Regions from separate parts of the Kitasatospora sp. NPDC088346 genome, predicted to be linked through region 2. Evidence: riboswitches for the same ligand, from Rfam matches in the RefSeq annotation. Region 2 holds a riboswitch; each other region holds the start of a gene.
The links. A riboswitch is a leader RNA that binds a small molecule or an ion and turns the genes downstream of it on or off. The one in region 2 is predicted to bind cyclic di-AMP.
Positions count from the first base shown of each region.

Region 1: it holds a riboswitch for cyclic di-AMP, as region 2 does, so the genes downstream of both, ACIOFR_RS07840 (transglycosylase family protein) here and ACIOFR_RS35470 (M23 family metallopeptidase) in region 2, are expected to answer to the same signal.
Region 3: it holds a riboswitch for cyclic di-AMP, as region 2 does, so the genes downstream of both, ACIOFR_RS00220 (peptidoglycan DD-metalloendopeptidase family protein) here and ACIOFR_RS35470 (M23 family metallopeptidase) in region 2, are expected to answer to the same signal.

Region 1 covers NZ_JBIURH010000004.1:6,841-17,041, forward strand. Annotated here, with positions in the region: gene eno (phosphopyruvate hydratase) at 1-1,269, opposite strand, end outside; gene ACIOFR_RS07840 (transglycosylase family protein) at 1,458-2,168, opposite strand; cyclic di-AMP (ydaO/yuaA leader) riboswitch at 2,172-2,352, opposite strand; gene ACIOFR_RS07845 (cytochrome P450) at 2,700-3,962, opposite strand; gene ACIOFR_RS07850 (SDR family NAD(P)-dependent oxidoreductase) at 4,119-4,556, shown strand; gene ACIOFR_RS07855 (purine-cytosine permease family protein) at 4,480-6,042, opposite strand; gene ACIOFR_RS07860 (Rieske (2Fe-2S) protein) at 6,039-6,341, opposite strand; gene ACIOFR_RS07865 (iron-containing redox enzyme family protein) at 6,338-7,201, opposite strand; gene ACIOFR_RS07870 (dihydrodipicolinate synthase family protein) at 7,198-7,983, opposite strand; gene ACIOFR_RS07875 (DUF6190 family protein) at 7,980-8,489, opposite strand; gene ACIOFR_RS07880 (aminotransferase class I/II-fold pyridoxal phosphate-dependent enzyme) at 8,476-9,657, opposite strand; gene ACIOFR_RS07885 (DsbA family protein) at 9,943-10,201, opposite strand, start outside.
Region 2 covers NZ_JBIURH010000050.1:21,992-32,192, reverse strand. Annotated here, with positions in the region: gene ACIOFR_RS35485 (sensor domain-containing protein) at 484-1,203, opposite strand; gene ACIOFR_RS35480 (GNAT family N-acetyltransferase) at 1,200-1,862, opposite strand; gene ACIOFR_RS35475 (hypothetical protein) at 1,913-2,782, shown strand; gene ACIOFR_RS35470 (M23 family metallopeptidase) at 2,772-3,680, opposite strand; cyclic di-AMP (ydaO/yuaA leader) riboswitch at 3,692-3,853, opposite strand; gene ACIOFR_RS35465 (YiaA/YiaB family inner membrane protein) at 4,071-4,361, shown strand; gene ACIOFR_RS35460 (4-oxalocrotonate tautomerase family protein) at 4,385-4,597, opposite strand; gene ACIOFR_RS35455 (alpha/beta fold hydrolase) at 4,798-5,625, shown strand; gene ACIOFR_RS35450 (TetR/AcrR family transcriptional regulator) at 5,625-6,200, shown strand; gene ACIOFR_RS35445 (hypothetical protein) at 6,248-6,463, shown strand; gene ACIOFR_RS35440 (hypothetical protein) at 6,717-6,923, shown strand; gene ACIOFR_RS35435 (SpoIIE family protein phosphatase) at 7,060-9,285, shown strand; gene ACIOFR_RS35430 (ATP-binding protein) at 9,522-10,201, shown strand, end outside.
Region 3 covers NZ_JBIURH010000001.1:49,842-60,042, reverse strand. Annotated here, with positions in the region: gene ACIOFR_RS00255 (ATP-dependent Clp protease proteolytic subunit) at 1-497, opposite strand, end outside; gene tig (trigger factor) at 827-2,212, opposite strand; tRNA gene ACIOFR_RS00245 (tRNA-Pro) at 2,589-2,662, opposite strand; tRNA gene ACIOFR_RS00240 (tRNA-Gly) at 2,841-2,914, shown strand; gene ACIOFR_RS00235 (YDG/SRA domain-containing protein) at 3,054-3,962, shown strand; gene ACIOFR_RS00230 (HNH endonuclease) at 3,989-4,642, opposite strand; gene ACIOFR_RS00225 (hypothetical protein) at 4,723-4,971, opposite strand; gene ACIOFR_RS00220 (peptidoglycan DD-metalloendopeptidase family protein) at 5,146-6,105, opposite strand; cyclic di-AMP (ydaO/yuaA leader) riboswitch at 6,111-6,271, opposite strand; gene ACIOFR_RS00215 (DUF6348 family protein) at 6,817-7,614, shown strand; gene ACIOFR_RS00210 (hypothetical protein) at 7,714-7,908, opposite strand; gene ACIOFR_RS00205 (PP2C family protein-serine/threonine phosphatase) at 8,449-9,678, opposite strand; gene ACIOFR_RS00200 (GNAT family N-acetyltransferase) at 9,920-10,201, shown strand, end outside.

The DNA of each region.
Region 1 (10,201 bases), on a different contig from region 2:
GCGCGGGAACGCGCCGCGGCCCGCGTACTCGGCGGCGTCGTCGAGGATCTCCTCGATGCGCAGCAGCTGGTTGTACTTGGCGACGCGCTCGGAGCGGGCCGGGGCGCCGGTCTTGATCTGGCCGCAGTTGGTGGCGACGGCGAGGTCGGCGATGGTGACGTCCTCGGTCTCGCCGGAGCGGTGCGACATCATGCAGCGGTAGCCGTTGCGCTGGGCCAGCTCGACGGCGTCCAGGGTCTCGGTCAGCGAGCCGATCTGGTTGACCTTCACCAGCAGCGCGTTGGCGGTGCCGGACTCGATGCCGCGGCGCAGGCGCTCCGGGTTGGTGACGAACAGGTCGTCGCCGACCAGCTGCACCTTGTCGCCGAGCTTGTCGGTCATGGCCTTCCAGCCGTCCCAGTCCGACTCGTCCAGCGGGTCCTCGATGGAGACCAGCGGGTACGCGGCGACCAGCTCGGCGTAGTAGTCGATGAGCTCGGCGGAGGAGATCGCCTTGCCCTCGAACTGGTACGAGCCGTCCTGGTGGAACTCGGAGGCGGCGACGTCCAGGGCGAGCGCGATGTCCTTGCCCGGGGTGTAGCCGGCCTTCTTGATGGCCTCGGTGATGAGGTCGAGCGCCTCGCGGTTGGAGTCCAGGTTCGGCGCGAAGCCGCCCTCGTCGCCGAGGCCGGTGGACAGGCCGCGCTCCTTCAGCACGCCCTTGAGCGTGTGGTAGACCTCGACGCCCCAGCGGACGGCCTCGGAGAAGGACTCCGCGCCGATCGGGGCGATCATGAACTCCTGGATGTCCACGTTGGAGTCCGCGTGCGAGCCGCCGTTGAGGATGTTCATCATCGGGACCGGCAGGACGTGCGCGTTCGGGCCGCCCAGGTAGCGGAACAGCGGCAGGTCGGAGGCCTCCGAGGCGGCGTGCGCGACGGCGAGGGAGACACCGAGGATCGCGTTGGCGCCGAGCGAGGACTTGTCCGGGGTGGCGTCCAGGTCGAGCATGGCCTGGTCGATCAGGCGCTGCTCGGTGGCGTCGTAGCCGACCAGCTCCGGGCCGATCTGCTCGATGACGGCGAGAACGGCCTTCTCGACGCCCTTGCCGAAGTAGCGGTTCTTGTCGCCGTCGCGCAGTTCGAGCGCCTCGAAGGCGCCGGTGGAGGCACCGGACGGGACGGCGGCACGCCCCGTGCTGCCGTCGTCGAGCCCGACCTCGACCTCGACCGTGGGGTTGCCGCGCGAGTCGAGAATCTCACGGGCTACGACGACATCAATGGACGGCACGAGGCATCTCCTTGCGGAAGCGGGATGTGTTGTCGTTACGACCAGAGCCTAACCGCACGCGGCGCCGGGGCCGCGCAGACCGTGGCCCCGTCTCACCGTGTGACCCGGCTACCGGCCGGTAGTTCACCTGAATGCCCACAAAACAGGCCGCCCCGCCCCGAACGGGACGGCCTGCCGTCCGGTGCCGGTCAGCCGAGCCGGAGCACCTGACCGGGCTCGATCAGGTCCGGGTCGGCGCCGATCACGGCCTGGTTGGCCTGGTAGAGCCGCTGCCAGCCGCCGGCCAGGCGCCGGGCGTCGGCGATGGCGGACAGGGTGTCACCCGGGTGCACGGTGTAGGTGTCGCCGGACTCCTCGGCGGAGTCGTCCTGCTCGACGGCGGCGGCCTGCGGCACCGCCTCCCTGGGTGCGGCGGGCCGCGTGGCCTTCGGCGTGGAGGGTTTGCGGCCCGACTTGGCCGGCGTCGAGCCGCGGGCGGAGTCCCCGTCCGCGTCGTCGGTGTCCACCTGTGCGGCCGCGCCGCCCTTGGTGAGCCCCGCCCTGACCGAGCAGACCGGCCAGGCGCCGGGCCCCTGCGAGGCCAGCACCCGCTCGGCGACGGCGATCTGCTGGCCCTTGGAGGCCTGGTTGGCCTGCGCGGCGTACTGCGTGCCGCCGAACGACTTCCAGGTGCTGGGCGTGAACTGCAGCCCGCCGTAGAAACCGTTGCCGGTGTTGATCCCCCAGTTCCCCCCGCTCTCGCACTGCGCGACCCGGTCCCAGGTCGACACGGGTGCGGCGTGCGCGCCGCCGGCGGTGAGCAGCGGCAGGGCCAGGCCCACTCCGGCCACGCCCGCGGCGGCGATGACCTTCTCGGCCTGGGTCCTGCGACGGTGACGGCCCGTTCCGGTGAACAGCATGAGGATTCCTCTCCGCACGCCTGCGAGGTGAGCTGTCGGGTTCGGACCGGGAGGTTGGCCCGTCCGCCTCGGCGGCAGCAGGAGGGGGTTCCTGCTGCCGCACCGGCGGCTTCACCCCTAGCCGTTGGGGACGGCAACAAACCTGGGTCCCCCGCCCCTGTCCAGGGTCTGGTTCGGTTTTCCCGGGCGCGGCGGACAGGATTCGGCGTTCCGCGTTCGGGGCCCACGGCTGCGGGCTCCACGGAGATTAGACAGATCTGTCGGTCAATCACAAGCTCATATCGCCAACATCACGCATAAATTACGCACCGTCATGGATCGTCGACCAACCATCCCGGTATGTCCGGGTTGATAGGCATTCAGTCGACCCCCGAAAGGCCCTCGGGACACGCCGCGCCGCGTGTCCCGCTCGCCCGTCCGAGCTGTTTCCGGACAGCCGAAACACCTTCCCGGAGACTTCCGGGCTGGAAACAGCCGATTTCCGGCCGATCGGAACGACAGGCCGTCAGCATGCTTCCGAATGGGGGAATGTCATGCCCGGATCGACGGCCCGGCGGGGTCGAATACGACCGGAAGTTCACGCAGGCCCCGCATGATCAGACCGCCGCGCCAGCGCAGCGCGTCCGGCTCCGCGTCGAGCCGGAGGTCGGGCAGACGGGTCAGCAGGGTGCCGATGGCGAGCCGGCCTTCCAGCCGGGCCAGCGGGGCGCCGATGCAGTAGTGGATGCCGTGGCCGAAGCCCAGGTGCGGGTTGTCCCGGCGGGCGAGGTCGAGGGTGTTCTCCGCCGCGAAGCGTGCCGGGTCGCGGTCGGCCGCGGCGAGCACCACCAGGACCGGGTCGCCGACCGGGATGTCCACCCCGCCGATGCTGAGCGGGCTGGTGGCGAACCGCCAGGTCGCCAGCTCGACCGGTCCGTCGTAGCGGAGCAGCTCCTCCACCGCGGTGTCCATCAGCGCGCTCTCGCCGCGCCGGACGGACTCCTGCAGCAGGGCCCGCTGCTCCGGGTGCCCGAGCAGGGCGTACAGGCCGTTGCCGATCAGGTTGACGGTGGTCTCGAAGCCGGCGAAGAGCAGGATGAAGGCCATCGCCGCGGCCTCGTTCTCGGTCAGGTGCTCGCCGTGGTCGCTCGCCCGGATCAGGCCGGAGATCAGGTCGTCGCCCAGGTCGGCCCGCTTGCGGTGGATCAGGTCCAGCAGGTACGAGCGCATCTTCTTGACCGCCCGGGCGACGCCGCCGCGCGGGCCCCGGCCGTGCCGGATCATCATCCCGGCCCAGTCCCGGAAGTCGTCCTGGTCCTCGGCCGGGACGCCGAGCAGGTCGCAGATGGCGTAGATGGGGAGGGGGAAGGCGAACTCGTGGATCAGGTCGGCCGAGCCGCGGGCCGCGAACCCGTCGATCAGCCGGTCGGTCAGCTGCTGGACCCGGGGCTCGAACTCGGCGACCCGGCGCGGGGTGAAGGCCTTGGACACCAGACGGCGCAGCCGGGTGTGGTCCGGCGGGTCGATGTTCAGCAGGTGGGTCATCAGGTCCGCCTGCCGCTCGCCCGGGATGCCGACCCGGCCGCTGCGGTGGCCCTGCCCGCTGTGGTGCGCGGGGTTCTTGGAGAGCCTGCTGTCGGCGAGCGCCTGCCGGGCGTCCGCGTACCGGGTCACCAGCCAGGCGTCCACCCCGCTGGGCAGCGTGGTGCGGTGCACGGGGGCGTGCTCGCGCAGCCAGGCGTACGCGGGGTAGGGATCGGCGGCGAACTCCCACGTGAAGAGCTCGGGCTGGATGGACTCGACGGATTCCGGCATGTCATGACCGTAACCTTTGCCTGTGCGGGCGTGAGTCTGGTCACCTGAGGGGGAATCCCTGTTGCGGAGGGTCGCTGCGTGCCTACGATCCTCCGAATACGTGTACGGGCCGCTGTGCGGTGCGGTCCACGCGGTTCGCTCAAGGAGGAGCAGGCCATGCGGGTAAGCGGGGCAGTGGTGGTCATCGCGGTGCTCGGCGGCGGGTCGGGGTCCGACCTCGCGCGCCGTTTCGCCGCCGCGGGCGCGGCCGGTCTGCTGATCGCGGATCTCCACCCCGGGGTGGCCGAGGACCTGGCCACCGAGCTGGACCGGCCCGGCTGCCCGGTGGTCGGGGTGAGCGCGGACGTCCACCAGCCCAGCGACGTCGCCGCGCTGGTGGAGACCGCCCGCAAGCACCTCGGCCCGATCGACCTGTTCGCGGTGGCCGGACCGGACGGCGAGCGCATCGTGGCGCTCGCCGACCTGCCCGACCACCTCGAACCGCTGGCCGAACTGCTGGCGCTGGTCGGCGAGGCGATCAGCGAGGTCGTCCCGGCCCAGCGCCGGGAGTCGGTTCCGGCTCCTGCCGCGCCGGTGGCGGCGCCGCGGGGCTGAGCACCTCCCCCGCCGCGGGCCGGGGGCCGGCCGCGCCGACCGTCCCGGCCGCGCCGACGGGGCCGTCCGGCTCCGGCCACAGCAGGCACAGCGCCGTGTGGACGAGGGCCGCGGCGCCGAACGAGACCGGCAGGCTGAGGTCGACGCCCGCCGTCAGCTCGGCCAGCGGGCCTACGTACAGCGGGTTGTTGACCCAGAGCACGCCCAGCACGCCACCGGTGACGAAGGCCGCCACCGCTCGCGGGTTGAGCCCCCCGGTGTACCAGTAGCGGCCCGCCGGCGCGCCGTCCGGGGCGAGTTCCGCCGGGTGGTACCGGCCCCGGTGGAACAGGTAGCCGACGGTCAGGACGGCCGCCCACGGCGCCACCGCGGTGAGCAGCAGCGAGACGAACGCGGACATCGAGTCCATCGCGTCGTACACCACCGCGCCGAGGTAGAGCGCCAGGATCGAGGGCACCGCGACCGCGAGGGTGGCGGTGGCCCGCGAGGTGCGCCAGAACAGAGAGTTGACCGAGAGCCCGGCCGCGTACAGGCACAGCCCGCCCTGCGGGAGGGTGCCGACCAGGCCGAACACCACGATCACCGGGACGCTCCAGCCCGGCACGGCGTCGGTCAGGCCCTGCAGCCAGAGCGGGTCGGTGGGGAAGAAGGTCGTCACGTACGCGCCGACCAGCAGGGCGGCCACGCAGGTGAGGAACATGCTCGTCCCCGCCCACAGCAGCACCGGCCGGTCGCCGCGGCGGCCGGACATGTAGCGGCTGTAGTCGCCCTGGAAGGTCGCGTACGACAGCGGCGCCGCCGCCGAGGCGGTGGCGGCCAGCAGCCAGGTGGCGCCCGTACTGCCGAGGGCGAGGTCGCCGCCGCCGTAGCCGGGTTCGAACCCGGGCGCCAGGACGGCGACCAGGAACAGCAGCACCAGGCCGCCCAGCACGGCGGTGGCCTTGTAGGTGCGGACCAGGGCGTTGTGCCCGAGCGCCGCGACCAGGACCACCGCCACCGCGGCCGCCGGCATGGCCAGGGCCAGCGGGCCGCGGCCCACCGGGGTGCCGATGATCTGGTGCGCGGCGACCATCACCGCGGTGCCGCCGGTCCACACCGAGATGGCGAAGAAACCGATCGCCACCGCGATGGTGATCACGTTGCCCAGTACCCGGCCGCGGACGCCGAAGTGCGCGCCACTGGCCATCGGGTCGTTGAGACCGGTCCGCAGGCCGAAGCGGACCAGCGGGAGGACCATCAGCGTGCCCACCGCGACGCCGACCAGGATCGCGGTGCACGCCGCCCACCAGCCCAGGCCGTAGCTGACCGGCAGCGCGCCGAGCACGACGGTGCCGAAGCAGAACTGGGCGGAGGACCAGATCCAGCCGAACTCGCCGGGTCTGGAGGTGCGTTCGGACTCGGGGATGGGGTCGATGCCGTGCTGCTCGACCTGGGGGCCGCGGGAAGCGGCCCCCAGGTCGGACAGGTCACGGCCCTGCGCCGTCACCTCGCCCCGTCGGCCAGGGCGGCGGCCTCGCGGCTGCCGTCCGAGCCGTCCGCGACCACCGCGACCACCCGGAGCGGGTCGCAGGCCGGTCCGGCGGTGCGCCGGCCCGAGTCGAGGTCGAAGGTCGAGCTGTGCAGCGGGCAGCGGATCCGCAGGGTCTGCTCGTCCACGTGGCCGAACAGCAGCCGGCCCTTGCGGTGCGGGCAGGCGGCCTGCACCAGCACCCGGCGGCCGGCGAGCTCCACCAGGACCAGCTGGTCGGTCACCTGGCGCACCCGCGGTCCGGCGGCGGCGGTCATGACGCCGCCCCCGCCCGGGCCCGCGCGTGCGCCACCGCCGCGTCGTTGGCCTCGCCGACCACGGCGCTGGTCAGCGTGACGCCCGCCCACACCTTGGCCAGGTCCGCCCCGAGTTCCTCGTCGTAGGCGCGGATCGCGGAGCGCATCTGGCGGCTGTGGTACTGGTCGATGTAGAGGTGCTCGGTGAAGTACTGGTGGTGGGTGATGCCGAGCCGCCTGGCCGCCTGGGCGAAACCCTGGAAGCCGTACAGCACGCTGGCCTCGAAGTAGGCGTAGGCGCCGAGGAAGTACTCCGGCGACTCGGCCCGGGCGGCCAGCCAGTGGAAGAGGTTGACGTAGGCGAGGCCGGCGGCGCCGGTCCCGTCGATGTAGTCGTCCAGTTCCACGGACATCCCGAGCTCGGTGAGCAGGTCCCGGTAGAGCTGGGAGTGCGCCTGGTCCTCGTTGCCGCAGCCGAGTTCGTCGATCAGCACCCGGAAGACGGCCATGCCCGAGCGGTACGGCAGCCGGGGCACCACCGGCAGCAGCGGCTGGGACTCGATCAGCCCGTCGACCGCGAACTGGGCGACCACGGACTTGAACTCGTCCCGGTCGGCGGTCAGCGCCAGGTAGTCCTGGCTGGGCGGGATGTCCGCCTGCTCCGCCGCGTGCAGTTCGCCGAGCGCCTTCATCAGCGCCCCGACGGACCCGAACTCCGGTGCCGCGGCGGCGTGTTCCGCGGCCAGCCGGCCGACCCAGGCCTCCTCGGTGGCCCGCATCCAGCCGTACTCCTCGGCGGTCGGCAGCCGGCGGTTGAGCCGGAACAGCCTGCGCTGGTCCCGGAGTCGGGCCTGCGCCTCGGTCTCCAGGGTCGCGCTCACCGCTCGGCCACCACGTCCGGGAAGGCGATGACCTCGCGGCGGTGCAGCTCCTGCTTGACGTAGCGGTACCAGTCGTCGCGGAAGATGCCGTACCGCTCGCAGGCCTCGTCGACCCGCTTCTGCACCTCGGGCGCCGGGTCCACCAGGACGGCGTTGCACAGCGCCGGGTCCAGGTTGGCCAGCGGACCGATCATGCCCGCCACGCCGGGGACGTCGGAGAGCAGGTTCTCCCAGCCCTCGAAGACCGGGATGGTGAGGGCGGCCGCGGCCCGCCGGGTGTACTCGGCGGAGCCGCTGGACTCCTTGATGCCGACGATGCCAGGGAGTTCGCAGATCCGCAGCAGGGTCTCCAGCTCGATCCTGTTCCCGGAGACCGCCTCCTCGTTGTAGAGGAAGAGCGGGATCGGCACCTCCGCGCGGATCCGCCGGTAGTGCTCGTGGATCTCGTCCTGGGAGATGTCCGACCGGAACGGGGTCGTCACCACCGCACTCGCGGCGCCCAGGTCGAGGGCGACTCTCGCGCGTTCGATCACCGCGTCGGTGTCGGGCAGGTGGATGCCGGCCAGCACCGGCAGCCCGTCCGCGTACCGGACCGTGTACGTGATCATGTCCCGCCACTGGGCCTCGCTCAGCTTCCAGCCCTCGCCGGAGCTCAGCGCCGGCATCAGGCCGGTGACCTCGGCCCGGACCGACCCGATCAGACGGGCCACGCTCGCCTCGTGGACCCGGCCGTCGGGATCCACCGGCGTGACCAGCGGAGCGATCGTTCCGGAGTACGTCATGACTTCTCCTCAGAGCCGGAGGGCGGCACCCGCAGGGCCAGCGAGTCCTGGTAGAGCGGTTCCAGCAGGCCGGGGAAGACGGGCTCCCGGGCCGGCAGGGGCACCGTGGCGACCGGCAGCCCGGGCATGGCGCGCAGCGCCGGGTCCGCCGTGACCAGCGTGCCGCCCCGGTTGACCACCTGGCCGAGCAGCAGCCGCTGGGTGAGCGGGAGGCCGGCCAGTTCGGGCGTGCCGGCCGCGGCCGCGAGGTCGCCGTCCGAGTAGCCGATCCGGTCGATCCGCATGTCGGTGTGGAGGTTGTCCATGAAGGGGTAGTAGGCGTCCTGGATCTGCCGGGAGTACTGCCAGACCAGGTTGTCGCACCAACCGACCTGCTCCAGGCTGAGGATCACCCGGCCACTGAGCCGGCTGACGAAGAACTCCTTGAAGCTCCGCCGCACCGTCTCGTCGCTGCTGTGCATCGCCATGAAGGCGGTGCCGTCGATGAAGGTCTCAGAGCTGCTCATGGCGCTTCAACACCTCGCGGAGCCGCTCCATCGCCGAGGCGAAGACCTTGGGCTCACGGGCCAGCGCGAGGCGCACGTAACGCTCCCCACGGCTCGGCTCGTTCCAGTAGAAGAAGGTGCCGGGCAGCACGTACACCTCGGAGTCGTACAGCTCGGCCTGGAGCGCCGAGGCGGTCAGGTGCTCGGGCTTGATCCGGAACCAGGCGACGCTGGTGTTGACCACCGGCGTCTGGTACTCCAGCACCGCGCCGTCCAGGGCCCACTCGGCTGCCCGGCGGTTCTGGGTGATGATCTCGCGGACGGACTCGAAGCCGTCCTCGATGGAGTCCTCGATGTACTGGGTCACCATGTTGAGGACGAACGGCGAGACGTTCAGCAGGACGCTGGTGTGCAGGTTGTAGACGTCCTCGTGGATGTCCCGGCTGGCCGTGATCATCGCGCACTTGGCGTCCTGGATCGGCCAGGTCTTGCCGGTGTCCTCGATCACCATGTAGGTGACGCCGGACTCCTCCAACAGCTGGTAGACGTCCACCCGCCCGATCTCCGGATCGCACAGGGCGAAGGAGGCGAAGCAGAAGTCGATCATCAGCAGCTTGTCGTGGTCGACGCAGTAGCGGATGACCTCGCGGAAGCCGTCCAGCCCCTGCGCGAGCAGGGTGAAGCCGGTCGGGTTGTTCGGGTCGACCAGGTAGATGGCGTCGGTCTCGACGTTGGCGACCAGCCCGTCGTAGATGCCGGCCGTCTCGGCCAGGGTCTGCTCCGGGAGCGGTTTCAACGGCACCTGCATGTTGCGCAGCAGGTCGGTGAGGTTGTCGAAGCAGGGCTCGATGAGCGAGACCGTCATCTCCCGCCGCTTCAGGTACATCGCGGCGACCATGGTGGCCACGCTCGCCGAGTACGAGAGCAGGGTCCGGCCCATCGTGCGGGCGGTGGGCTGGCGGTGCAGCCGGAAGAAGGCGTCGATGAACTGCGCCTCGAAGTAGGACTGCTGGTTCTGCTCCGACTCGTACCAGAGCTCCGGCAGCCGGCCCACGATCTTGTCCTGGCTCGCCGACTGGCGCTGGTGCGTGTGCGCGTCGGCCAGGTTGAACCTGGTCTTGAGTGCTTCGATCTCGTGCTGAGTCAGGTCCACGAAGGAGCTGACGTCGGAGGTGCTCGTGCTCGACATAGCAATATCCCCCTTGCTGCTGATCGAATTACGGGTGATGAAGATTCGATCAGGTCAACGACCTTCGAATCTTCGTGCATCACCCTAGAGGAGCATCGCCGCGCCCAGGGGTAACAGAACGATAACTTTGAATTTACATTCAGCGCCCGAGATTGGTTCGTGATGAGAGCTTCCGGGCAGCGCGAATAGGCACCCCGGAGCCACCGGGATGCCTATTCGAGATGCGCTATGAAAATACGTTCCGACGGCCGCGAACCGTGCCGCGGCGTATCGGACGGCGGGGAATCAGACCACGGCGGCCCGCTGGAGCAGGTCGTCGAAGGCCTTCGGGTCGTCGCTCTCGATCACCGGCCAGCCGATGCCGTAGCCGCCCTCCCAGCGCACCTTGATGCCCGGGTTGGCGTGGTCCGTGCCGTCCGGCAGGAACAGGTGCGGACTGCAGTCGACCCGGTCCGTCGCGGAGACCGCCGCCTGCGCGGAGAGCTCGCTGCGCGCCCGGCCGTCGTTCAGGGCCGCCTCCAGCTCGTCGACGTCGACCACCTCG
Region 2 (10,201 bases):
CAGCCGGGGCAGCGCGGCGGCCACGTACGCCTCCGGGTGGGCGGCCGCGTCGGCGGCGAACAGCCGCCGGGCGCGGTCCCAGCTGCGCAGGTAGCGGTCGGCCCGGTAGGCGCGGGGGAGGTAGCGCCCGGGTTCGGCGCGGATGGCCGCGGCCATCGTCTCCCGGCCGGCCCGGGCCAGCGCGGCCAGTTCGGACGGCGGGACGGCGTAGCCGGGGTCGGCCGCGATCACCCGGCAGCCGAGCGCCCGGGCCTCGGCGACCAGCCCGGACGCACCGCCCGGGCAGTCGAGGACCGGTCCGGGGAGGGCGCGCAGTTCGCCGCGGGTGAGACCGAAGAGCCCGCAGTACTCGTCCAGCGGGCGGGAGGTGACCAGTACGGACACGGCGGCTCCTGACTCGGGCTCGCCCGCGCGCGGGGGGCCGCGGGCCGCTCCAGCCGATCACGGGGAGCACGGGCCCGCCCTCCGGGGCCGCCGGACGGGTCAGCGGGCGCCGAGCAGGCCGCGGACGGCGAGGCGGTGCACGCCGGTCAGCCCGCGGACGATCTTCGGGGTGAGCAGCACCAGGGCGATGCCGACCAGCGAGACCCCGGCGATCTGGAGGGGCGAGGTGACGTAGTAGGCGTAGTACTCGCCCTTGCCGTTGGTGAACTCGACGACCCGGTACCCGGGCCAGTCCAGGTAGCGGTGGAAGACCCAGTGGTAGGCCGGGTAGAGGGCGAGGACCCAGCCGGTGACCAGGAAGACCACGGTGGTCACGAAGCTGGTGATCGCCCAGGGCAGCATCAGTACGTGGTACAGCGCGGCCCGCCAGCCGTCCGGGTCGGCCAGCCGGGCGGTGATGCCGCCCCAGAAGCCGCTCCGGGCCGGCCGGACCGGAGCGGGTGCGGTCACCGGCGTGCCCAGCAGGGTGCGTACCCGCTCCCGGTCGAGGGCGCCCAGGCCCCGGGCGGCGGTCAGCATCAGGGCCAGCACCGGCAGGCCGAGGGCGGTGACCACCAGGCCGAGGCCGAGCGGGAGGAGGGCCACCACCAGGACGAACCCCAGCAGGGCGGTCGGCAGCCCGGTGAGGACGAAGCCCACCTCGCGGTAGGTCGAGGCGCTGAACGGCGCCCGCCAGAAGGCCGGGCTCGGGGCCGCGGCGGGCCGGTACGGGCTGGTGGTGGCGGTCATCTCGGGCCCCTCGAAGTCGTCCGTGCTCACGACCTCCACGATGCCGAACCGGGGGGCCGGCGGGGTATCCGGTCCGCTGCCGGATCCGGGGTGGGGTTGTCCCCACCCCGGGCGGCCGCGGGGCCGTCCGCGCCCCCGGCGGGCCACTCGTGTTCCAGCAGCGAGTACTGCATGCCGTCGAGCCAGCGGCCCGCCCGGTTCAGCTCGTGCCGGATCCGGCCCTCCAGCTGGAAGCCGGCCCGGGTGAGCACCCGGGCGGAGGCGGCGTTGCCGGGGTCGGTGCGGGCGGCGAGCCGGTGCAGGCCCAGGGTGTGGAAGCCGAATCCGCAGAGCAGTGCGAGGACTTCGCCGGCGTACCCGTGGCCCCAGGCGTCCCGGCGCAGCGCGTACCCGAGGACGGCGGCCCGGTCGCCTTCGAGGGTGAGGGCGGCGGTGCCGATCAGGGGCGCGCGGACGCCGTCGGCGGGCCTGGCGACGGCGAGCCGGTACTCGGTGCGGGGGCGCTGCTCGGCGGCGTCCAGGTACTGCTCGATCTGGTCGGCGCATTCCTCCAGGTCGCGCGGTTCGAACGGCAGGTAGCGCGCGGTCTCCGGGTCGCCGAAGACCGCGTGCAGACCGGCGACCTCCGCCTCGGTGTGGTCGAACTCGCGCAGGATCAGGCGGGGGCCGGTCAGCCGTACTGGGTCCATGCCCGCCGACCCTGCCCGTCGGGATCTTCGGCACCGGCTACGGTTTGTCCGTGAACGACGAAGACCTGCAGCTCATTCCGCACACCCGCGCCGCCGACCTGACCGCCGCGGCGGCCGGTCAGGACGTGCCCGAGGAGGCGCTGCGGACGGTGCTGGCGCTGCTGGAGCTGAGCGGCGCCCGGATGCACGACGGCTACCCGGAGTTGAGCTCGGCGCTGCTGGAGCAACTGCTCTACGAGCGGCTCCACCTGTACGTCCAGCCCGGCGGCGACCCCGCGGCGTACGGGGCGGCGGTGCTGCTGCTGATCGAGCACCAGCGGGCGGCCCGCCGGCTGAACAGCAAGCGGTACGAGCGGCTGCGCGAGGAGGCCGAGTGGCAGGGGGAGGTGCTGTGCGGGCTGCTGCGGCGGGCCGACCTGGTGACCTGGCCCCGGCTGTACGCCCTGCTGCTGTGGGCGGACGGGGTGGACACCGCCGACCGGGAGGCGGTCCGGGCCTGGCTGGACGCCTTCCGGGAGCTGACGCAGGAGCAGCGTCTTGAGGCGTTCGCGGCGGTGCCGGACCTGGACCCGGAGGAGCGGGACGGCGGTTGGGGGCCGACCCGGCTGCTGATGGTCGGGATGGCGACGGACGGCGCGCGGCTGCTGCTGGAGCAGGGCCTGATGCAGCGCAGCTACCGCAACCTGGCCGAGCTGACCGCGCTGGGCCGGCCGATGCCCGAGGAGCTCTCCGGGGACTTCGAGGACTTCGAGGCGGCGGTGGCCCGCGAGGCGCTGCGACTGTACGGGGAGTGGACGGTGCCCGGCCTGCCCGCGCTGCTGGTCGAGGAGTACCCGGACCTGGCGCCGGAGCCGGGCACCGAGGAGATCGAGGCGTACCTGGCGGACCAGGCCCCGGCCGCCGGGGAGCCTACGGATTGAGGCCGCGCGCCTGCATCCAGGCGAGCGGGTCGACGGGGGCGCCACCGTCGGGGCGGACCTCCAGGTGCAGGTGCGGGCTGGTGACGTTGCCGGTGGCGCCGACCGCGCCGAGCACGGTGCCGGGGACGACCGGGCCGTCGGCGGTGGCGATCCGGGACAGGTGGCAGTACCAGACCTCGGTGCCGTCCGGCAGGGTCTGGATGACCCGGTAGCCGTAGGCGCCGGACCAGCCGGCCGAGGTGACGGTGCCGGCGGCGACGGCGGTGACCGGGGCGCCGGTCTGGGCCGCGAAGTCGAGCCCGGTGTGCAGGTGCGACCAGTACGAGCCGGACTGCCCGTAGTGCGCGCTCAGGGTGTAGCCGGTGACCGGCGGGGCGAGCACGATCGGCGCGGCCTGCGGTGCCTGGGCCTGGGCCTGGGCCTGGGCGTGCGCGGAAGCCTGCGCCTGCGCCTGCGCCTGCGCGGAAGCCTGGGCCTGGATCTGGGCCTGCTGGGCGGCGTGCCTGGCCTCGGCCTCCTGGGCGGCGGCGAGCCGGGCTGCCTCCTCGGCGGCGCTCCGGCCGTCGGCCTGCTGCTGGATCCGGGCGGCGAGGGCCAGGCCCGGGTCGGCGGTCGCGGCGCCGTCCTGCTCGGCGGGGTCGGCGGCGACGACGGGGGCCGGAGCGGGGGCGGGAGCGGCCTGGGCGGAGGACGCGGCGGCGAAGCCGGTGGCACCGAGGGCGGCGGTCATCGCGGTGACGCCGAGCAGGGGTGCGCTGCTCCTGGCCTGACGGGGCATCCGGTGCCGGGCCGGGTCGCCGCCCTGGTCGCCCTGGTCGGCCTGGTGGAGCTGGCCCACCGGGTGGTCGAGCAGCTGGGTGCCTGCAGCCGAGCCGTGGAGCGGGTGCGTCGACGCCACTGAGGCGTGCTCCTTTCCTTCCCTCTCGCCGACCGGGTTAGCTGACGGGTTCGGAGCAGGAAGGTCTCCTACGGCCTGGCCTGGGCCGGACCGATTCACCCCAAGGAACGTGGTTCCCCGGTTCCGCGGACCCGCCGGTGGAGGCGTGCCCGCGGATTGAGCGATGGCGCACGGTGCCGTCTGGGTACGGCGTTTGGTTCCGCGCTGCGTTATCGAAAGTTAATCCTATGCGCCCCATGATTCCAAGCGCCCGGGCGGAGGAAATACGGGTCGTTCGCAGACCAGAGGGCGGTTCGCCCGATTTCGCGACGGCACCCGTGACGGACTGCTACCGGCCGGTTGAGTATCCGTACTCATGTGCGAGGAAAGGGACTTGGAGACCCTTTCGGCATGAGCACAAAGATGCAGTCCAGGACCACGGCCGCGTACTTCGTCCAGGCCGTCATCTCCTTCGCCCTCGCCACCACCGCCCTCGCCGCCGGGATCGCCTATCTCCCGGTGGACTCCTGGATGCGCGGTTTCCTGGCCGTCGGCCTGCTGTACGAGATCACCTCGGCGTTCACGCTGGCCAAGGTGATCCGCGACCGGCAGGAGGCCGACGAACTGACCAGCCGGGTGGACCAGGCCCGGCTGGACAAGCTGCTGGCCGAGCACGACCCGTTCCGGGTGGAGGGAGCCTGAGTTCCGACCGGTCGGGGCGGGGGTCAGCTGCCCTCGGCGGCGGCCTTCGCCCTGCGGGCGGCGAAGGTCTCGCCGCCGGCCGTCCAGTGGGTGGCCGGGACCTCCTCGACCGCGACCCAGATGTTCTGCGGGTCGACGCCGGTGATCCTGGCGTAGGTCTCGGTCAGCGCCCGGGCGATCTCGGCGTTCTGCTCGTCACTGCGACCGGACAGCTGCTTGACGTTGATGAAGGGCACGACGCCTCCTGGCGCGCTCGAAGGGACTCGGTGGTCACGGACACGGCGGTCACGGGCGCGGGACCGGCCGCGCGACCAGCGGCACGCTACCCCAGGGCCGCGGCCACCCCTTGACGGCTAAGGCTATTAGCCTTAGCTTTGGAGCTACAGGGGTTCACCGAACCGGTCGGGCGCCCACCAAGGAGCTCCAGGAGGCAGCAGTGACCAGCACCAGCACCCAGTACGTCGACGTCCCCGGCGGCCGGATCGCCTTCGACGACTCCGCCACCGGAGCAGGCACCGCCACCGGCACCCCCGTCGTCCTGCTCCCCGGCATGCTCGACAGGCGCACCGCCTACCGGCACCTGGTCCCGCTGCTGACCGCCGCGGGCCGCCGGGTGATCACCATGGACCTGCGCGGCCTCGGGGAGTCCTCCACCGGCTTCGCCGACCACTCCCCCGCCGCGATCGCCGGGGACGTGCTCGCACTGCTCGACCACCTGGGCGTCGAGCGGGCCGTCCTGGTCGGCAACTCCTACACCGGAGCCACCGTGGTCAGGGCCGCCGGGGACCGGCCGGAGCGGGTGGCCGGCATCGTGCTGATCGACGCCTTCATCGAGAACCTCCCGCCGAACGCCGTCCAGAAGGCCCTGGTCCGGGTCCTCGGCGCGGCGGTGGTGCGGTTCCCGGCACTGTGGGGCGCGGCGCAGCGGCTCTACTTCCCCACCGCCCGGCCCGCCGACTTCGACGAGTACCGCGCCGGGCTGGTCGCGATGCTGCGCGAGCCCGGACGCCGGGCGGCCGCCCGCGGGTACGTGGCCGGGGACTCCGCGCCGGTCGGCTGGTCCGCCGCGGTGCGCTGCCCGGCCCTGGTGATCATGGGCAGCAAGGACCCGGACTTCCCGAAGCCGGAGGTGGTGGCCGACCGCCAGGCCGCCGCACTGAAGGCCCGCAAGGTGATGATCGACGGCGGCGGCCACTACCCGATGGCGGGATTCCCGCAGGCCACCGCCGATGCCCTGGTCCCCTTCCTGGACGAGGTCGCCTGATGCCCCGGGTCGGACTCACCCCCGCCGCCGTCGTGGACCACGCCGTGGCCCTGCTCGACGAGCAGGGCGGCGAGGCCCTCACGCTGGCCGCCGTCGCCGCCCGTGCGAAGGTCGCCACGCCCTCGCTCTACAAGCACGTGCCCGGCGGCCTGGCCGAGCTGCGCCGGCTGATCGCCGTCCGGGTCACCGAGGAGCTGGCCGACCGGCTGACCGCCGCGGTGCTCGGGCGCAGCACCGACGAGGCCGTCGAGGCGCTGGTGGCGGCCTACGTCGAGTACGCCGTGCGCCACCCAGAGCGGTACGCGGCGCTGCCGCAGGCACCCGACGGCGCCGACCCGGACCTGGCCGCAGCGGGCACCCGGCTGGTCGAGGTGATCACGGCGGTGCTGCGCGGCTACGGGCTGGAGGGGGCGGAGGCGGTGCACGCCACCCGGACGGTGCGGGCGGTGGCGCACGGGTTCGCCTCGCTGACCACCGGCGGCGGCTTCCAGCTGCCCGAGGACCTCGCGGTGACCCGTCAGCGCGTGACCGGGGTCCTGACCGAAGGGCTGCGCAACTGGCCCGGGCGGGCCTGAGGGGGCCGACCCGTGTCCTTCGAGGGCCCGACCGCGTTGGGCAGGGCATGAAGAAGCGAAGCATGCTCGCCGTCGCCTCCCTCGCCGTGGGTGTGGTGGCCTCCCTGACCGCCCCGAGCGCGCACGCGGCGCCGACCGTCGGGCAGGGCCTGACGCCCGACGCCATCACCGCCCCCGACCTGCCGGTGGACCTGGTCGGCACGGTCTCCGAGGGCAGCCCCGACGTGGACGGGCTGAACGGACTGCCGGGCCTCCCGGTCTGAGCCGCCTCCTGATCCGAGCCGCCCGCCGTCGCCCGGCCTGAACCGTCTCCCGGCCCGAGCGGTCCGCCGGGCACGGGGGCGGCCGGCGGACCGCTCGTGGCCGGTACAGGTTCGGGTGGGATTCGAGACCGTTCCGTCACCGTCCACGGGTGACACTGGCGGGGTACCCGAACGGTCCGTCGTTCGGAGGCCCGGCCGGCCACGTTCCGTCAGTCCGGCGGTGCCGCACCGGCATCCCGGAGGACGTGGACAGATGACCAGGACCGTGCAGCCCGGCCGCGGCACCGTCGGCCTCGTACCCGCCCAGCGCCCCGCACCGGGCCCGGGCGCCGGCCGTCCGGCGGCCGTCCCGCCGCGGGGCCACCTGTCCCGCGCGTACGCCGTGCTGCGCGGTCTGCGCTCGATGCGGCCCGTTCCGGCCGTCGCCCAGGAGCCGTACGGCGAGTCCGACGGCCAGTAGCCGCACCGCCGCGAGCGCCCCGCCCGGCACCACCGCTCCGTCCTGCCCCGCTCCGCAACCGGACAGGCACACGGGACGTCCATAAGATGTTCACATCGGACAGCGGCGGACTGAGCGGAAGGGACCGGTCGAGCCCATGGACCTGAGCTCTTCGCGCCCCGTCACCCGCACCGAACTGCGCTGCGTGCGGCTGCTGCTGCGCTGCACCGGCGCCGCCGAACTGCTGGCCACCGTGCTCACCGAGGGCCCGGGCTGGATCACCGGCGAAGGCTCCGCGCTGTACCTGCTGGACTCCGACGGCATGCTCCGGCTGGCCGCCTCGCAGGGTCTGCCGGACTGGGCCCACGAGCGCTACGGCCTGGTCGACCCGGCGAGCGACCTGCCCGCGGCGCTGGCCCTGCGCCGCCGCGAGACCGTCCTGCTCAGCCCCGAGCGGACCGGCGGCGAGCACCTCGGCACCAACCACGGGCGCGGCACCGGCCTGGTCGCCCTCGCCGTCCTGCCGCTGGTCGTGGACGACCTGCCGATCGGCGTGCTCGCGCTGGCGCTGGCGCACCGCGGCACCGTCCCGCAGCGCGACGTGGAGGTCCTGGAGACCCTCGCCGAGGCGTGCGCCCACCGGCTCTCCCACCTGATCGACCACGTCCAGGCCGCGAGCCCGGCGCCGGAGGGGATCCGCACCGCCGCCTACGAGGGCGACCGGCCGCTGCTCTCGCTGGCCGTCCGGGCCGCCGGGGCGGGTGCCTTCGAACGTGACCTGGTCACCGGCGAGACCACCTGGGACGGCCTCGCCTACCAGGTCGTCGGGCTGCCCCCGCCGACCGGGGGCGACACCGCACCGGCCCCCGACCTCAGCCGGGTGGTGCACCCCGAGGACCTCCCCGACCTTCAGGCCGGCATGGCCGACGCGCTCGCGGCGGGCGGCCCGTACCGGCTCGACTACCGGGTCGTGCACGCCGACGGGACGGTCACCCGGGTGGACGAGTCGGGCGAGGTGATGCGCGACCTGCACGGGCGCCCGGTCCGGATCGCCGGCCTGCTCACCGCCCGCGACCGGCCCGCGTACCCGGAGCGCCCCGGCCTGGAGGAGGGCGACGCGCCGCCGGCCGACCCCTCCCGGGCCGGGACGCGTTCGGTGCTGCTGCTCTCGCTCACCCGGGCGCTCTCCCGGGCCGTCACCGTCCGGGACGTCACCACCACCCTGACCGACATAGCCCGGCCGGCCCTCGGCGCGGCCAACGTGGTGCTGGACCTGGTCGACGAGGGCCGGCTGCTGCCGGTCTCGCCGGCCGTCTACGGCGGCCCCTACCGCAGCGAGCTGAACCGGCTGCACGAGCTCTCCGCCGGGGTCATGGAGCAGTCGCTGGCCCGCGCCGTCCCGCTGTTCAGCGAGGGGGACGGACCCGCGCCGGGCGGCGGCCCGCTCACCCCCTCGGCCTGGGCCGTGCTGCCGCTGGTCGCCTCCGGCCGGCAGGTCGGCTCCTGCCTGATCACCTTCGACACCGCACGGATCTTCGGCCGCGAGGACCGCACCATGTACTCGGCCTTCGCGGGCATCCTCGCGCAGTCCCTGGAACGGGCCAGGCTCTACGACATCCACCACCACCGCGCCACCGAGCTCCAGCGGGCCATGCTGCCGCGCAGCCTGCCGCAGCTGGCCGGCATCGCCTCGGCGGCCCGCTACCTGCCCGGCACCGAGGGCATGCAGATCGGCGGCGACTGGTACGACCTGCTGCGCCTGCCGGACGGTGCGGTCGGCCTGGTGATCGGCGACGTCCAGGGGCACAACGCCGAGGCCAGCGCCGTCATGGGACAGCTGCGCAGCGGCCTGCGGGCGTACGCCACCGACGGGCACGACCCGGCCGCCACACTGGCCAGGACCAGCCGGCTGCTCGCCGAGCTGGACACCGACCTGTTCGCCACCTGCCTGTACCTCACCCTGGACCCCGCCACCGGGACGCTGCGCGGCGCCCGGGCCGGGCACCCGCCGCCGATCCGGATCTCCGGCGGCTCGGCCGCCGAGCTGGACCTGCCCGGCGGGCCGCCGCTCGGGGTGGCCCCCGGCTGGACGTACCAGCTGACCGTGCACGGCCTGGCGGCCGGCGAGACGCTGCTGGCGTACACCGACGGGCTGGTCGAGGAGCGCGGCGAGGACTACGACGAGTCGGTGCGGCGGATGGTCTGCGGGCTGGAGCTGTGGGCCCGCAAGGGCACGGGTGCGGGCGCCGACGGCGCCCGGGACAGCCTGGAGGCCCTGGCCGAGTCGCTCACCCTGAACGTCACCCAGCGCAACTCCCGTCCGGACGACGTCGCGCTGCTGCTCCTGCACCGGATCTCCGCGGACGCGGCGACCGACGGGTAGCGGACCCCGGCGCGATCCGGACGTTCCGTCCGGTGCCCGGCCGGTCCACCTCGCGGTGGCGCCCGGAGCGCCGGCGGATCCGCCGCCCGGGGCGCGCCGGTGACCAGCACCGATGTGTTCACGTCAGGTAGTTGGATGATGGTGACGGTTGTGAGAGCTTGACCGATTGAGTTCAATTGACGATCGCTCGGTTCACCCGAACGTAGGATCATCGCCCTACAATTCGCCGCGTGACGATGACTCAGTGGTGCGCAGCAGCAGCCGGTGTCCTCGCCCTCCTCGGGCTGGTGGCGGCCGCGAGGTACCGAGCCGTCACCGTGACCCTGCGTGGCCGACTGGCCGGGCACGAGACCGAACTCGGGCGCCTGCGGGCCGCCCTGGAACAGGAACTGGCCCACCGCTCGGCCGAGAACGCCGCCGTCCAGCAGGAGCAGGACCTCAACTCGGCGACCCGGCGGGCCTTCCTGAGCGTCGCCCGGCGCATCCTGGTGATGGCCCACGACCAGCAGGCCGGCCTGGACCACATGGAACGCACCCACGACGACCCGGCACTGCTCGACGGCCTGCTGAAGGCGGACCACGCGGCGGCCCAACAGGCCAGGCTGGCCCAGACCCTGGCGGTGCTCTGCGGCGCCCGGGCCGGACGGCACTGGCCCGAGCCGGTCGCCCTGGAGGACGTGGTGCGCGGCGCGCAGTCCCGCATCCTGCCGTTCCAGCGGGTGGTGGTCCGCAGCCGGATCGAGACCGCCGTGGTCGGCGCCGCCGCCGAGGCGCTGATCCACGCCGTGGCCGAGCTGCTGGACAACGCGACCCGCTACTCACCACCCTCCACCCAGGTGTTCGTCACGCTGATGCCCGTCCACAACGGCGCCGTCGTCGAGATCGACGACTGCGGCGTGGGGATGCCCGAGCAGGC
Region 3 (10,201 bases), on a different contig from region 2:
ACCCGGTCGAAGGACTGGCCGCTGTGGTGCGCGATCAGCTCCGACATCCGCTTCTTGGTGCGCAGCAGCTGCTCGGCCTGGATCCGGATGTCGGTGGCGGAGCCGCCGAGGCCGGCCGAGGGCTGGTGCATCAGGATGTTGGCGTTGGGCAGCGAGAAGCGCTTGCCCTTGGCGCCGGCCGTCAGCAGGAACTGACCCATCGAGGCGGCCATGCCCATCGCGATCGTGACCACGTCGTTCTTGATGTACTGCATGGTGTCGTAGATCGCCATGCCGGCCGTGATCGAGCCGCCCGGGGAGTTGATGTAGAGGTAGATGTCCTTGTCGGGGTCGGCCGCCAGCAGCAGAAGCTGGGCCGTGATCTTGTTGGCGATGTCGTCGTCGACCTGCTGGCCGAGGAAGATGATCCGCTCGTTGAGCAGCCGGTTGTAGACCTGGTCGCCCAGGCCGCCGAGCACGTCACCAGCGGCGGCGTGCGGCGCCATCAGGCCAGGCATCTGCATCTGCGGGAACGTCACTTAGCCACCTGCTCAGTCGATCTGCTTGTGTGTCGCTGTCTATGGACCCTAACGCCCGGGCGGGGCCGCAGAATCCCCCACACAGAACTGTTCGCTGTGAGCGCAGGGTCGAGTGGTGCGAACGGACAGCGAACGGGCGGGGAGCAGGCCGGGGGGGGGCGGAACACGGGCGGCGGGGGTCGCGGGTCGACCCGGTGCGGGGGCCGGGACGGCGCCGGGCGGCGGACGGCAGTGGGCCCGGACACCTCGCGGCGTCCGGGCCCACTGTCACCTGTCACTCAGGCGTCACACTGGTGTCGCTCCGGGGCTCAGGCCTCGGTCGACTCGGCGGCGGCCTCGGTGTCGGCCTGCTCGGCCGACTCCTCGGTCTCGTCGTCCTCGAAGGAGACGACCTCGCCGTTGGTGTCCTTGACCTCGGCGGCCTCGACCACGAGGGCCAGCGCCTTGCCGCGGGCGACCTCGCCGACCAGCAGCGGAACCTGGTTGCCCTGGACGACCTGCTGGGCGAACTGGTCCGGGGTGAGGCCCGAGCCGGCGGCGCGACGGATCAGGTGCTCGGTGAGCTCCTCCTGGTTGACCCCGAGCTCCTCCTTCGCCACGATCTCGTCCAGCACGAACTGGGTCTTGATGCCCTTCTTCGCCTGCTCCTCGGTCTCCGCCAGGAAGTCCTCGAGGGTCTTGTCCTGGGTGGCCAGGTAGGTCTCCAGGTTCAGGCCCATGGGCTCCAGCTGGTGGTGCTCCAGGTTGTGGCGACGGGTCTCGACCTCGTCCTTGAGGAGCTTCTCCGGGTAGTCCATCTCGACGAGCCCGAGCAGCTCGTCCAGGACCTTCTCCTGGGCCTGGGTGGCCTGGTCGAACTCCTTCATGCGCTCCAGGCGCTTGCGGGAGTCGGCACGCAGGTCCTCCAGGGTGTCGAACTCGCTCGCCAGCTGGGCGAACTCGTCGTCCAGCTCCGGGAGCTCCTTCTCCTGGACGGCGGTCACGGTGACGGTGACCTCCGAGTCCTTGCCGGCCTGGGTGCCACCCTTGAGGGTGGTGGTGAAGGTCTTGGTCTCACCGGCGGACAGGCCGATGACGGCCTCGTCGATGCCCTCCAGCAGGCGGCCGGAGCCGATCTCGTAGCTCACGCCGGTCGCGGTGCCGTCCTCCGGCACCTCGCCGTCGACCTTGGCCTCGAGGTCCACGACCACGACGTCCTCGGCACCGGCGGCGCGCTCGACGTCCTTGACCGAGGAGAAGCGCTCGCGCAGCTGCTCCAGCGACTTCTCGATGTCCTCGTCGGAGACGACGACCGGGTCGACGACCACGCTGATCGAGGTGAAGTCCGGGAGAGCGATCTCCGGGCGGACGTCGACCTCGGCGGTGAACTTGAGGTCGCCGCCGTCCGCGAGGCGCTCGACGCCCTCGATGTCGGTGATGTCGGGCTGACCGAGAACCTCGATCTTGCCCTCGTCCACGGCCTGCGTGTAGAAGCGCGGCAGCGCGTCGTTCACGGCCTCCTCCAGCACCGCGGCACGGCCGAAGCGCTGGTCGATCACCTTCGCCGGGATCTTGCCCTTACGGAAGCCCGGCACGGTGACCTGCTGGTTGATCTTCTTGTACGCCGCGTCGAGGCTGGGCTTGAGCTCCTCGAAGGGCACCTCGACGGTGAGTCGAACCCGGGTCGGGTTCAGAGTCTCGACGGCGCTCTTCACGGTTAGGTCTCCTAGGGGCTTGCGGGCTGGTTGTCTCCGCCCGGACTCGATCGGGCCTGCGGCCGTACGAACGGGCGAGACGGGCGATGGGCGGTTGGAGCTGCATCTCCCGTATGGGGTGGACGGTGAGCGTGACTCCTCGCCCTCGGGCGGTTGACCTGCAGGCACGCCACAGGGACTACCACCAGCAGCCCATCCTACCGGTACCGCGAAAGGCGGACGCCAGGGCGCTGCCGAAGCCCCTCCCGCGGGTGCCGCACCGAGGCCCGGGCGCCGGCGTCGGACACCACCCGCCGGGGCACCAGGACGCCTGGGCGCCGCGGTGCCGGAACGACAACAGGGCCCCGTCCGCCGGACGAGACCCTGCCGCACACTGTCGGGGTGACCGGATTCGAACCGACGGCCTTCCGCTCCCAAAGCGGACGCGCTACCAAACTGCGCCACACCCCGTGGTGCCGAGAGGAAGAGTACACGGCAGCCCCACGCCGCCCGGCGCATTATCAACCCCCCGCCGCACCGAAAGCGACGTGCACTCCACCGCCCGGACCAGGTACGCTAGCCCCGTCCTCGCAGCCGCACCCCGGCCGGGAGGACGCGTACGGTCGGACACACCGTCAACTGCACGCACGCGGGCGTAGCTCAATGGTAGAGCCCCAGTCTTCCAAACTGGTCACGCGAGTTCGATTCTCGTCGCCCGCTCCACAGGTACGGCCCCAGGTCAGCGATCACATCGCCGGCCCGGGGCCGTTTCCGTTGGGGGGCGCCATCAGGGGCTGCCACCCTCCCCCGGGGACGGTTAAAACGCCCACGCCGGGTCGCACATCCTTGCGAGACTGTGCGGATGGCAAAGGTCTTTGGTCACATCGACGGACACCCGGTCGGATCGCACTTCCCGCGCCGGACCGAACTCAGCGAAGCCGGTGTGCACGCCCCGCGGATGGCCGGCATCCACGGCAATCCGCGGGAAGGAGCGGACTCGATCGTGGTGTCCGGCGGGTACGTGGACGACGAGGACCACGGCAACGTCATCATCTACACCGGCCACGGCGGCCGCGACAGCACCACCGGGCGACAGACCCGCGACCAGGTGCTCACCGATTCCGGCAACGCCGGCCTGGTCCGCAGCCAGCTGGAAGGGCTCCTCGTCCGGGTGATCCGCGGTGCGAGCGGGGACCCTGCCCACTCCCCCGCTACGGGCTTCCGCTACGACGGCTTGTTCCGGGTGGAATCGCACAGCATCAAGATGGGCGTGGACGGCTTCCGGATCTGCCAGTTCCGGATGGTCGCAGCCGAGGAGGCCGTGGCCGCCGAGGTCCCTGACGATGTCGAGGACGTGGTGCCGTTCCACGGTGACCTTCCCCATCAGCCGGTCCCCACCCGCACCTTCACGGTCCAGCGGTCCGTCCGCAGCAGCGCCGTCATCCAGCAGGTGAAGCAGTGGCACGGCGGGCAGTGCCAGCTCTGCGGACTCGCCCTGGCGGTCCCCGGGGGATCCAGCTACAGCGAGGGCGCCCACATCCAGGCCCTCGGCCGTCCGCACTCCGGGCCGGACATCATCGAGAACGTGCTCTGCCTCTGCCCCAACTGCCACGTGCTCTTCGACAACGGAGCCCGCTACCTGACCGATGCCTTGCAGGTCGTCGACGGGCTGACCCACCAGGAGATCGCTCCCCTACGGACACACCCGCGGCACCGGATCGACCTGCGCTACGTACGCCAGCACCGCGAGCGGTGGATCCCGGAGGGCTGACGCCAAAACCCGCAGAGCGCCAACCGTCAGCCGGCCGACGCCGAGCGGACTCGGGCCATCAGAGCCCGGAGCTCGTGCGGGGTCGGCCACGGCGCCTGCCGGTGCACCATGCGGTGGCAGTTGGCGCAGATCAGGGCCAAATCGACGAGCTTGGTCCGCCCCGCACCGGCCACGTGGAGCGGAATCACGTGGTGACACTCGATGTACCCCGCGCCGCGCTCCCCGTAGGCCAGTCCGAAGTCGAAGTCGCAGACCTCGCAGGCGAGGCGGCCGCCAGCCCGCAGCACCGATGTAATTTTCTTGGCCCGCAGTCCCGCGTTGCGCTCGCGGGCGAGGTGCTGGCGGAGGAGGAGTCGTCCCTCCGGCGCGTCGAAATCCTCCGGCACGTCCGGTGGGAGGAACTCGCGCAGCTCACCGCTCAGCAGGCCGGCACGGATGAGCTGCGCAGCCGCGGCCATCTCCAGCGGGCTCTCCAAGAATGCCTTGAGGACCGCCAGGTCTCGCGCACCGCCGTTCGTCGGCTTCCCGGTGTAGTCCGGGTGGTGAGTGGCCAGGTCCACCGTCTTGCGTGCCACGCCGTTGGGGTTGCGGAAGGTGTCGCTTCGCGAGCTCTGCTCGTGGATCGGCAGAAGTTGCAGCAGTCCGGAGAGCTCGATGACCCGCCTGTCCGTCGCCCCCATGGCCCGCCACCCGTTGTCGGCCGTGATGGCACACGCGAGAACGAGCTCGTCCCAGGCCCAGTCTGGGTTGCGGACGGACTTCACCGTGAACCCGGCTCGGGAGAGCCACGCCACTGCCTGCCGGACACCCCCGTGGAACTCATCCGGGAGCAAGGTCGCCCGTACTCAAACCGGTGCGCGACGCCGGCGATGGCCTTGGAGTCGTACTCCTTGGCCTCGTGGACGAGAAGGTAGTCGCGGGCCGGCAGGTAGCCGTAGGTGGCCAGGAACGCGTCCTGCCCGACGGCGTCGTGTTCGTCGATGGCCTGGAGGACGGATTCTCGAGTCAACGCTCCCTTACGCATGGCCACGAGCATAGAACTCGGCTCGCCCGCAGCCGATTTGGGCTCCAGATTCGCCGGGGTCCGTACCGTGCCGGCGTCTGGGTGCGGGTGTGCCGGAGGCCCGGCCGGGGACGGGTGTCCCGGGCCGGGCCTCCGGCGGGTACGGCGGGGTGGTCCGGATCAGACCTTGACGCCGTGGGCGGCCAGGTAGGCCACCGGGTCGATGTCGGAGCCGTAGGCCGGGCCGGTGCGGATCTCGAAGTGGAGGTGCGGGCCGGACACGTTGCCGGTGGCGCCCGAGAGGCCGATCTGCTGGCCGGCGGTCACGGTCTGGCCGACCTGGACGCCGATCGAGGACAGGTGGGCGTACTGGGAGTACTTGCCGTCGGCGTGCTTGATGACGATCTCGTTGCCGTAGGCGCCGCCGTTGCCGGCGGAGACCACGGTGCCGGCCGCAATGGCCTTGATCGAGGTGCCGGTGCCGACGACGAAGTCGACGCCGGTGTGGTAGCCGCTGGACCAGGCCGAGCCGGCCTGGTGGTACGGGGTGCCGATCGGGCCGCTGACCGGGGCGACGTAGCCCGAGGTGGCAGCGGGGGCCGAGGCGGCCGGGGCCGCGGGGGCCTCGGTCTTCGGGGCGGCCGGCTTGGGGGCGGCCGGCTTCGGGGCGGCGGGCTTGGCGGCCGGCTTGGCGGCCTCGGCCGCGGGGGCCGGGGTGACCGGGGCGCGGTGCTCGGAGCGGGAGGCCTTGGAGGTGTCGGCCTGCGGGGCGGCCTGGCCGCCGAGGGTCAGCTTCTGGCCCGGGTGGATCAGGTTCGGGTTGTCGCCGACGACCTGACGGTTGTCCTGGTACAGCTTCTGCCAGCCGCCGTCGACGTGGTGGGCGTCGGCGATCTTGGAGAGGCTGTCGCCGTGGACGACCTGGTAGCTGTGGTCGGCGGGGGCCTGCTCGGCGGCCGGGGCGGCCGGAGCGGCGGCCGGGGCCGGGGCGGAGACGGCGCCGTGGGCGTCGGCGGAGGTGCCGTGGGCCGAGGCGGCGGTCGCCGGGAGCGCGACGGCGGCGGTGACGACACCGGTGGCGACGGCGATGCGGGTCAGTCGGGACAGACGGGGACGACGGTGCTTGCCCTGAGCGGACATTGAGCGGTTCCTCTCCGACGCCTACGAGGTGAGCTGTCGGGTTCGGACGGGAGATCGCCCGGCCGTGAAAAAGACACGGCTTCACCCCAAGCCGGCCCGGAAGATTCCGGAACGGCACTTACCTGGGTCCCCCGCTCCTGCCGTGCACGGATGGTGTGCGTCGGCCCCGGGCAGCGGCAGGACTCGGCGTTCCACCCGGTGGCCCTGCCCGACGTTTGCCGGGCAGGTCACGAAGCAAAACCCATGAACCGTGTACGGAGCAAGTGACGGTGCGTAAGGAGCGAAACGGACATAAGATCACTTGGGCCGAAGGTCACGCTCCGCTGTGACCCATGGGCCGACCGCAGCCGGAACGCTCACTCCGGGCACGTGGGCACGCACGGCGAGTACCGGATTTCACCGCCCGCGACCGCCGGGTCACCCCCCGGTGGCCGCTGTGGAATCGAAGGTGACTCGCGTCACCCGCCCCGACGCCCACTGTCACGAGCATGAGCCACCCATGCAGCTGTCGAAGGCCTGCGCGGTCGCAGACCGCGGCACCCCCGCACGCCCCCCGGCCACGACCCGGGCGGCGCCGCCGAGGAGCATCCCGGCCCCCGGCCCCGGCGGAGCTGAGACGGCGCCAGGTGTGCGCTGGTTTCCCGCGACCGGGCGGCGGCCGATAGCCTCACACGCGTTCGATCCCCTCACCGTTGAGCAAGGAGCCGGCCCGTGCGCCCGCAGCACCGACTGGACGTCATACAGCGCAGCGTGATCCGCGAAATGACGCGCTTCGGGCAGGCGTTCACGGTCGACGGCGAGCTGCTGCGCGGGCCGGGCACCACGGCCGTGGCGGTACGGGAGCACCCCGGCGACGGCGGAACGGGCCACGTCGACCTCGGCTACGTGCTGCAGCTGGGCCGGGCCGACGGCCCGGTGGTGTGGGACTGCGCGGCCGGGCTCGGCCGCACCGAGGAGGAGCAGCTCGACAACGCCGTCCGGATGTGGGCCACCACCACGGCCACCGCCGTGGTCGAACTGCTGGACAGTCGGGGTGAGTTCGGCGACCGTTACCGGTCGGCCGAGTTGCCCGGCTGGCAGGCGGTGCAGGGCCCGGCCGCGGTGTTCGGCTTCGGATCACGCCGACTGGCGGACTGGCTGGAGGACCACCAGCCACTGCCGGCGCTGGCGGACGCGCTGCGCCAGGAGCTGACCGGACCGCAGGTGAACGGTGTGAAGCTGTTCCTCGGCGGCCGGGTGGGCGAGGACGTCGCCGAGGTCCGGGTGAACGGCGTCGTCTCCGACCGGGCCTCGGCCGCGCTGCGCACACTGGACTGGCCGCGCGGTGAACGGCTGTGCTGGGCACGGCTGTTCATCCTGCTGGTGGCCGAGTCGGCCGATCCGTCGGAACCCGTCGAGCGGCCCGCGGCGGCGGCACCGCACGGCGCCGGGGCCGTGCGCGGGGCGGTCACGGGCCGGCGCCCGAGGCTGCTCGACCGCTGGCGTCGCCCCGGGGCGCGGCGCGGCTGACCCGCCGGCGCAGCTCGTCCGTCCGGTCCTGCGCGAGGGCAGGACAGAGCACCGGACGGCGCAGCGGCCGACCGGTCCCCAGGACGGACCCTGGTGGGGTCAGCCCGCGACGGAGGAGATCGTCGAGGCGAGCTGGGTGAGGAAGTCCTGGATCGGCTTGGCAGCCGTCGACTGGCTCACCATGAAGCCGAACAGCGCCGCGATGATCGCGTGGCTGGTCTTCAGCTGCTTGTTACGGATGAAGATGACGACGATGATGCCGAACAACACCAGCGCGGAGACGGAGAAGGCCACCCGGATTCACTTCCTCATTTCGTGGCGGGGCGCGGGGTGGAACCGGACGGTCCCTGGCGGACGGGTCGTCCCGCCGCGACCGGAGCGCCACGAGGGCCTCCGCAGCCGCCCGACCATAGCCGCGTGACGCACGATTCGCCCCCAATCCCCCGAGTCTCGACCAGCCCACCCGGACTCAGTGTGGTCGCTCGTGCGGACTCCGTAAAGGTCTGGCCGGAAGCCTGCGCCCAAGATCCCGCCATGTGGGACGAGTTTCCGCCGTCCGCGACCCTAGCGGAGGACTTCTGACGGGCTGTCGGCAGGGGCCGGCCGAGCGCCCGCGAAGTACCGGCGGAAGCCGCCGCACCCGGCCGATCACCGCAGACCTGCGGGCCGACCGGGCACCGTCCGGCCGGGCGGTCGGGTGTCAGGAATGGCCGAAGATCACCACTCTCGATTGACAGCCCGGGGTCACCGCCGCGAGGCCGCGTGCCGGCCCGACCCCTGCTGCCCGCTCCCACCTGCTCACGGCCCACGGCTCACGGCTCACCTGCTGTCGGCTCACTGCCGCCAGATCAGCAGGACCGCCCGGTCGTCGTTGACGTCCTTGGCGACCGTCTCGATCAGCCGGCCCGCCGCACCGCGGCTGCCGGCGCCGAGCTGGGCGCCGGCCACCAGCCGGTCGGCCTCGCCCATCAGCCGGTCCATGCCCTCGGTCAGGTCGCGGCCGGGCACCTCGACCATGCCGTCGGTGCACAGCAGCAGGACGTCGCCGTGGCCGAGCCGTCCGCGGACGCCGTCGAACTTGGCGCCGTCGTAGACCCCGAGCAGCGGCCCCTCGGCCTCCTGGACCTCCCAGCGGCCGGCGCCGGCGAGCCGCTGCATTCCGGGCAGGTGGCCGGCCGAGAGCAGCTCGTACTCGCCGGTGTCGAGGTCGAGGACGAGGTGGACGGCGGTGGCGAAGCCCTCGTCCCAGTCCTGGCGGAGCAGGTAGCCGTTGGCGGCGGGGAGGAAGTCGTGGGCCGGCAGCGAGCCGAGCAGGCCGCCGAACGCGCCGGAGAGCAGCAGGGCCCGCGAGCCGGCGTCCATGCCCTTGCCGGAGACGTCCGCCAGGACGGCCTCCAGCACGCGGCGGCCGGGGCCGGTCCGGGCGGCGACCACGAAGTCCCCGGAGAAGGACTGGCCGCCGGCCGGGCGCAGCGCCAGGTCGACGTGCCAGCCCTCGGGCAGGGCCGGGACCCGGCCCTGGACCCGGATCCGCTCGCGCAGGTCGAACAGCATCGAACCGCCGCCGCGCCAGGGCACTCCGACCCGGCTTCGGAACTGGGCGACCAGCAGCCCGGCCACGCCGACCGCGCCGACCACCAGGGCGGCTCCGGGGGTCACCCCGTAGACGTACTCCTCGGGGTGGTTGCTGGCGACCCGCTCGCCGGTGTGGATCAGGGACTCGGTGGACAGGCCGAGCGCGGCGGCGCCGTAGAGCAGGACCAGGGTGCCGGGGCGCAGCAGCATGGCGCCGGCCAGGATCGGCAGGACGAGGGCGGTGGGCGGTGCCCAGGCCGGGATCCAGACGTTCAGCAGCACCAGCAGCGGGATGGCGAGCAGGAAGGCGGCGAAGGCGAGCCAGTCGGCACCGTCGCCGCGGAAGTAGTCGACGCCTGCGCGGCGCACCCGGCGCCGGGCCCGCAGGAGACTGGCGCGCAGGAGGGCCGCGACCGGCTCCGCGGCTGCCGTTGCGGCCGGGCCCGTCGCAGTCGTCTGGGGCGGTGCGCCCGGCTTGCTGCCAGCCATGAGGTCCGACCTTATCCACCGCTCGCGCCCGGCGTCGACGGGGTGGACGGTGCCGGCGGGTGCGGCCGGGCCGCGGCCCGGTGCCTTTCGGCCGCCGTCCCGGCCGCTGCGCCGGTGGTCGGGGCGGGTGCGGGGCGGGTGCGCGCCACCGTTTCGGACGGCTGCGGCGGTGACCGCATTCGACCGGACATGTCGCAAAAGTCGGTCGCGCTCGTACCGATGAGCTGGTAGCTGTGGGCCCATGACAGCCGACACGCGCGCGTCCTCGTTCCTGACCGTCCGCCTGCTGACCGCCGAGGAGTGGGACGGCTGGTACGGCACGCTGGAGACCGCGTTCGGCGGTGAGCAGGAGCAGCCGGAGGAACGGGCACTGTGGCGGCGGCTGACCGAGGTCGACCGTTCGCTGGCCGTCTGCGAGGGGAACGGGATCGTCGGTGGCGCCGCCGCGTTCAGCTTCCGGATGGCGGTGCCCGGCGGCGCGGTGCTGCCGACCGCGGGCGTGACCATGGTCGGGGTGCTGCCG